Regions from separate parts of the Streptomyces sp. NPDC051041 genome, predicted to be linked through region 1. Evidence: riboswitches for the same ligand, from Rfam matches in the RefSeq annotation. Region 1 holds a riboswitch; the other holds the start of a gene.
The links. Region 1 has a riboswitch for S-adenosylmethionine ahead of ACIBAI_RS08965 (aminotransferase class V-fold PLP-dependent enzyme). Riboswitches for the same ligand answer to the same signal wherever they lie in the genome.
Positions count from the first base shown of each region.

Region 2: another riboswitch for S-adenosylmethionine. It lies ahead of thrC (threonine synthase); the one in region 1 lies ahead of ACIBAI_RS08965 (aminotransferase class V-fold PLP-dependent enzyme).

Region 1 covers NZ_JBITFM010000004.1:59,045-62,637, reverse strand. The annotation lists gene ACIBAI_RS08975 (rhomboid family intramembrane serine protease) at 1-192, shown strand, start outside; gene ACIBAI_RS08970 (Lrp/AsnC family transcriptional regulator) at 189-470, shown strand; gene ACIBAI_RS08965 (aminotransferase class V-fold PLP-dependent enzyme) at 537-1,913, opposite strand; SAM riboswitch class IV at 2,079-2,195, opposite strand; gene trpD (anthranilate phosphoribosyltransferase) at 2,305-3,369, opposite strand; gene ACIBAI_RS08955 (cytochrome bc complex cytochrome b subunit) at 3,493-3,593, opposite strand, start outside.
Region 2 covers NZ_JBITFM010000005.1:24,483-28,075, forward strand. The annotation lists gene ACIBAI_RS10795 (trehalose-6-phosphate synthase) at 1-345, opposite strand, end outside; gene ACIBAI_RS10800 (glucosyl-3-phosphoglycerate synthase) at 429-1,373, opposite strand; SAM riboswitch class I at 1,505-1,645, shown strand; gene thrC (threonine synthase) at 1,664-2,947, shown strand; gene ACIBAI_RS10810 (MoaD/ThiS family protein) at 2,944-3,219, shown strand.

The DNA of each region.
Region 1 (3,593 bases):
ATCGTGCTGCCCTTCTGGGCGGCGCTGCAGTGGCTGGCGGCGGGCCGGGCCGGCGCGGGCCCGGGGGTGGCCTACCTCGCCCACCTGGTGGGGTTCGGGCTGGGCTTCGTCTTCGCATGGGTGTGCTTCGGCCGTACGACTAGAGTGAACAGCGCCCCAGCGACGGCCCCCGAGGGAGAGAACCAGCCGTGATCACCGCGATCGTCCTCATCAAGACCAGCGTGGACCGGATCCCCGAGATCGCGGAGCGGATCGCCTCGCTGGAGAACGTCAGCGAGGTCTTCTCGGTCACCGGCACCTACGACCTGATCGCCATGGTCCGGGTGAGGGAGCACGAGGAGCTCGCGGAGGTCATCCCCGGCCGGATCAGCAAGATCCCGGGCGTGGAGGCGACGGACACGCACGTGGCGTTCCGCACGTACTCGCAGCACGACCTGGAGGCGGCGTTCGCGATCGGGCTGGACAGCTGACGCCGCCGTCGCCGGGCACGCCCCGCGGGTGATCCCGCCGGGCGCCCGGTCACCCGCCCACGGCGTTCAGGCGGGGGTGTCGGGCACGCACCGGCCGTCCTGCGTGCGGTAGTTCCACTTCGCGCCGTCCCGCACGAGTTCCCGCACGGCCCGCACGAACCGCTCCACGTGCTCGTCGGGCGTGCCCGCGCCGAAGCTGACCCGGACGGCGTCGAGGGGCGTCGCGCCGGGCGCCGCCCCGGGCCCGCCGCACTCGCCCCGGGTCCGCGGGTCGCTGCCGAGCAGGGTGCGCACCAGCGGGTGGGCGCAGAAGAGGCCGTCGCGGACGCCGATGCCGTACTCGGCGGACAGCGCGGCGGCGAAGTGGGAGCTGTTCCAGCCCTCGACGACGAAGGAGAGCACGCCGACGCGCGGGGCGTCGTCGCCGAAGAGGGAGAGGATCCCGACCTCCGGCACCTCGGCGAGCCCGTCCCGCACCTTCCTGATCAGGTGCTGCTCCCGGGCGACGAGGGTGTCGAACCCGGCCTCGGTCAGGGCCCGGCAGGCGGAGGCGACGGCGTGGGCGCCGATGACGTTGGGCGACCCGGCCTCGTGGCGGGCGGCGCTCTCGTGCCACTCCACGTCCACGCCCCCGTCGGCGCGCCGGGCGACCCGGCGGCTGGCGCCGCCGCCCGCGAGGTACGGCTCGGCCGCGCGCAGCCAGTCGGCGCGGCCGGCGAGCACGCCGGAGCCGAAGGGCGCGTACAGCTTGTGCCCGGAGAAGGCGACCCAGTCGACGTCGAGGTCCCGGACGGACACGGGGTGGTGGGGGGCCAGCTGGGCGGCGTCCAGCACGATCCGGGCGCCGTGCGCGTGGGCCGCGGCGGCCAGCTCGCGCACCGGCCACAGCTCGCCGGTGACGTTGGAGGCGCCGGTGACGCAGACCAGGGCGGGCCCGTGGGGTTCGCGGTCGGCGAGGGCCCGCTCCAGGGTCTGGACGGCCTGGCCCGGGGTGCGCGGGGCGTCGAGGTAGGTGACCCCGGCGTGCCGCCAGGGCAGCAGCGCGGCGTGGTGCTCGGTCTCGAAGACGAAGACCCGGCAGCCGGCGGGGAGCGCGCGGGCCAGCAGGTTGAGCGAGTCGGTGGTGGACCGGGTGAAGACCAGCTGGTCCGTCTCCCGGCAGCCGAGGAACTCGGCGACGGTCCTGCGGGCGTTCTCGAACAGGTCGGTGGACAGCTGCGAGAGGTACCCGGCGCCGCGGTGCACGCTGCCGTAGTACGGCGCGTAGGCGGCCACGTCGTCCCACACGCGCTGCAGGGCCGGGGCGCTGGCGGCGTAGTCGAGCGCGGCGTAGGCGACCTCGCCGCCGGTGACGAGCGGGACGGTGACGTCCCCGCCCAGGACGGGCAGCGGGGCGCGGACGGACCGGTCGGCGGCGGTGGCGGCAGCGGTGGAGACGGACATGGGTGTACTCCCGTGGAAGGCAGGCGGATCCGGCACGCGAGCGCGCACGGCTCAGGCGTGGGGAAGGCGGAAGAGGGTGTGCGGAGGCGGGGCTCTGCGGCCCTAACGCATTCGCTTGCTCACGGAAGGCTCCCTCGAACGACCAGGACCCCTGGTTTCGCGAGGGGTCCGCGCTTGCCGCAGACCTTGCTGCCTGCGGCCTGGTCCTCACCCGGGGCACCCCGCCACGGACGGAGGGTTGCCGGACAGCCGGCCGGGGCCTGATGGCTGTCGCTCATGACCTGTGCGGGAACGTATGCGAACCGGTCGCCGGTGCGCAACCGATGTCCGGATACCGGGACACGAGAAGGTGCCGGCGCTCCCGCGGAGCACCGGCACCGGGCGGAGCCGCTCACTTGTTGCTGGCGGCCACCCACCGTTCCAGCGTCCGCTTCGCCGCGCCCGAGTCGATGGACTCCGCCGCCTTCGCCATCCCGGCGCGGATCTGCTCGGTCAGCGGCGCCGCCGTCGGCTCCAGCGCCACCAGCGCCGCCGCGGAGTTCAGCAGGACGGCGTCCCGCACCGGCCCCGTCTCACCGTCCAGCAGCCGCCGCGCCACCTCGGCGTTGTAGGAGGCGTCGGCGCCCCGCAGCGCCTCCACCGGCACCAGGCCGACGCCGACGTCCCGCGGGTCGAAGGTCTCCTCGGTCACCTTGCCGTCGCGGACGACCCACACCCGGGAGGTGGCGGTGACCGTCAGCTCGTCGAGGCCGTCGTCGCCCCGGAACACCAGCGAGGAGTTGCCGCGCTCGGCGAAGACGCCCGCGACGATCGGCGCCATCCGCGGGTCGGCGACGCCCACCGCCTGGGCCTTCACCTGCGCCGGGTTGGTCAGCGGACCGAGGAAGTTGAACGTCGTCCGGATCCCCAGCTGGCCGCGTGCCGCGGCCACGTGGCGCAGCGCCGGGTGGAACTTCACCGCGAAGCAGAAGGTGATCCCGGCCTCCTCGGCGACCTCCGCCACCCGCCGCGGCGGCAGTTCCAGGTTGACGCCGAGCTTCTCCAGCACGTCGGAGGCCCCGGACGCCGAGGACGCGGCCCGGTTGCCGTGCTTGACGACCCTGGTGCCGGTGCCGGCGACGACGATCGCCGACATGGTGGAGATGTTGACCGTCTTCGCGCCGTCGCCGCCGGTGCCGACGATGTCGACGGTCCGCCCCGGCACCTCGATCACGTGGGCGTGCTCGTACATGGTCCGGACGAGACCGGAGATCTCCTCGACGGTCTCCCCCTTGGCCCGCAGCGCCACCGCGAACCCGGCGATCTGCGCGTCGGTCGCCTCCCCGCGCATGATCAGGTCCATGGCCCAGGCGGTGTCGTCGGACGACAGGTCCCGGCCGTCCAGCAGGCCGTTCAGCAGGGCGGGCCAGGTGCGGCCCGCCGCGGTGTCGCCTCCAGCGGGGGTCACAGCGCTCATCAGCCGCTCCTGGTCGTCGTACGCGTCGTTGGCGCCTCCCACCCTATCCACCCCCGGGCAGGGCGAAGGGCCCCGTCCGAACACCGGACGGGGCCCTTCGGCCGTGGCGTGGCGACGCAGTGATCAGTGGTGGCCGTGGCCGCTCGTGATCTCCTTGTACTCCTCGACGGTCGGCTTCGGAACCTGGGACTCCTCGCCGTAGTACGCCTTGCTGAGCTTGGCGC
Region 2 (3,593 bases), on a different contig from region 1:
CGCGTCGAAGACCGGTTCCAGCGGTGTCTGGTACAGCATGTGGTGCACGAACCACAGCACCGAGTTGGCGATCCCGTTGTACGCGTCGGCGTGCACGCCGGCCGGGATGTCCAGCATCCGCACGCCGTCCTCGCCGACCCCGCGCCGCACCGCCTCCCGGTCGCCGTCGGACAGGGCCGAGCACACCCACAGCGCGCCCGCGTCCGGCCCGATGGCGGACAGTCCGGAGACCAGCCCGCCGCCGCCCCGCCGGGCGTGCAGCGAGCCGTCGTCCCGCACCTCGTAGGAGACCGGGCCACGGTTGGAGGCCACCAGTACCTGAGCAGCACCGTTCGTCGAAGCCATACGCCTCAACCTAGCCCGGCCCCCAACCGCTCAAACGTACGACCCGGCCTCGTATCCGGGCCGTATACGACCCCGGGCCGCCCTCAGGCCGCCCTGCGCGCCGCGTACTCCGCGATCTCCGCCATCGGCGGGCGCTCCTCGGTGTCCACGGAGTACGTGCGCGGCTCGAAGCCGTCCTCGCCCCGCACGAACTGGGTGAGCGACGGGCGGACCAGGTGACCGCGGGCCAGCCTGAGCTGCGCGGTGCGGTAGATCGCGGCGGCCATCCGGCCGAGGGCCTGCCCGTCCTGGTGCCGGTGCCGCCGCACGCCCACGTCCACCTGGGCCAGGGCGTCCAGGCCCACCAGGTGCAGGGCGTCGACCAGCATGCCCAGCTCCACCCCGTACCCGACCGGGAACGGCAGCCGCTCCAGCAGCGAGCGGCGGGCCGCGTACTCGCCGCCGAGCGGCTGCACGAAACCGGCCAGCCGCGGCCAGTGCATGTTCAGCAGCGGGCGGGCCATCAGCTCGGTGACCCGGCCGCCCTGCCCGGCCGCGCCGCCCAGCGGGCGGTCGTACATCGCCTTGACCAGGTCGACGCCCGGCTCGGTCAGCAGCGGGCCGACGATCCCGGTGACGAAGTCCGAGGAGAACTCCCTGAGGTCGGCGTCGACGAAGCAGACGATGTCGCCGCGGGTCACCAGCAGGGAGCGCCACAGCACCTCGCCCTTGCCGGGCACGGCCGGGATGCGCGGCAGGATCTCGTCCCGGTGCACCACGGTCGCGCCCGCGGCGGCGGCCACCTCGGCGGTACGGTCCGTCGACCCGGAGTCGACCACCACGATCTCGTCGACCAGCGGGGCCCGCCGCACCAGGTCGCGGCGGATCACGGCGACGATGTCGCCGACCGTCTCCTGCTCGTTGAGCGCGGGCAGCACGACGCTGACCGACTGGCCCGTGGCGCGTTTGGCGGCCAGGACCTGGTGGAGCGGGCGGTCGCCCACGGACCAGGAGCGGGTCCTCAGCCAGCGCTCGACTTCTTCCAGCACGGTGTCCGGCTCCTCACGGTTGTCTCGCGGTTCGGACGGCTTCTCTCAACTGTCCTGGCCTTCGGTTACAGTCTTGAACAACGCTCGTGACCATCCCATGTCGGGGGTCCGGTGCGTCGACAACCACATACCGCTCATCCAGAGGGGCAGAGGGACACGGCCCGATGAAGCCCCGGCAACCCCCCTGAGCCGAACTCGTCTTCGCGAGGCTCCCGGTCAGGGAAGGTGCCAATTCCGTCTCACGGCGAGGTACGCCGTGGGGAAGATGAGGAGAAAGGGCCTCGCCTCACATGGCTGCGCAGACAGTTGCAAGCACCACCGACTCCACCGTGGACCTCGGCCCCGCCGCGGCGCTCTCCTGCCGCGAATGCGGTCACCGCGTGCCCCTCGGCCCGGTCTTCGCCTGTGAGGAGTGTTTCGGCCCGCTGGAGATCGCCTACGACTTCTCGTCCTACGACGCCGGGGAGCTCCGCAAGCGCATCGAGGCGGGGCCCGCGAACATCTGGCGGTACGCGCCGCTGCTGCCGGTCCCGGCCGACGTGGCCGACAAGCCCAACCTGAACCCGGGCTGGACCAAGCTGGTCAAGGCCGACAACCTGGCGCGCGAACTCGGCGTGACCGGCGGCCTGTACGTGAAGGACGACTCCGGCAACCCGACGCACTCCTTCAAGGACCGCGTCGTCGCCCAGGCCCTGGAGGCCGCCCGCGCCTTCGGCTTCACCACCCTGTCCTGCTCCTCCACCGGCAACCTGGCCGGCGCCGTCGGCGCCGCCGCCGCCCGCGCCGGCCTGCGCTCCTGCGTGTTCATCCCGCACGACCTGGAGCAGGGCAAGGTCGTCATGGCCGCCGTCTACGGCGGCGAGCTCGTCGGCATCGAGGGCACCTACGACGACGTGAACCGCTTCTGCTCCGAGCTGATCGGCGACCCGGCCGGCGAGGGCTGGGGCTTCGTCAACGTCAACCTGCGGCCCTACTACGCGGAGGGCTCCAAGACCCTGGCGTACGAGATCTGCGAGCAGCTCGGCTGGCGGCTGCCCGACCAGATCGTGGTGCCGATCGCCTCCGGCTCGCAGCTCACCAAGATCGACAAGGGGCTGCGCGAGCTGATCGAGCTCGGGCTCGTCGAGGACCGGCCGTACAAGATCTTCGGTGCGCAGGCCGAGGGCTGCTCGCCGGTGTCCGCCGCCTTCAAGGCCGGCCACGACGTCGTCCGCCCGCAGAAGCCGAACACCATCGCCAAGTCCCTGGCGATCGGCAACCCGGCCGACGGCCCCTACGTCCTCGACGTCGCGCGCCGCACCGGCGGCGCGGTGGAGGACGTCACCGACGAGCAGGTCGTCGACGCGATCAAGCTGCTCGCCCGGACCGAGGGCGTCTTCGCCGAGACGGCGGGCGGCGTCACCGTGGGCGTGACGCGCAAGCTGATCGAGAACGGCGTCCTCGACCCGGCGAAGACCACCGTCGTGCTCAACACCGGCGACGGCCTGAAGACCCTCGACGCGGTGGCCGGCACCGGCCCGACCGCCACCATCCGCCCGACCCTGGACTCCTTCCGAGAGGCTGGCCTCGCATGAGCGTGACCGTCCGCATCCCCACCATCCTGCGCACCTACACCGGCGGCCGGGCCGAGGTGAGCGCCGAGGGCACGACCCTCGCCGAGGTCATCGAGGACCTGGAGAAGAACCACAGCGGCATCGCCGCCCGCGTCCTGGACGACCAGGGCAGGCTGCGCCGCTTCGTCAACGTCTACGTCAACGACGACGACGTGCGCTTCGAGCAGGGGCTCCAGACGCCGACCCCCGAGGGCGCGGGCGTGTCCATCATTCCGGCGGTCGCCGGAGGCTGACCGAGATTCGCCGTTACCTTTGGTAATGGCCATCACCGAGCGTTCTGCGCATTGCCCCCTCCGTGAGAGAAACGGAGGGGGCAATTCAGTGTGGTTGAACGCGGTAGAGTTGGGGAACGCGCTGCTGATCCCCGGATCGGTACCCCCGTGTTCCTGTCGCACGCCCGACGAGATGTAGCCAAAGTGTGGGCGTCTTTCACGGCTTATGTGCGCTTTGTGCAGCCCGACTTGCCCTGAATTACGGCGAATTCTCGCCACATTCCAGGCCGGGTGCGTCCAGAATTCTCGTCCGATTGACCTGTTGCGGACGGCAGTTGGGCAGATACATTCGGCCGCGGTCGACGCGTTCCGGCGCACACCCCCAACCGTTGGGG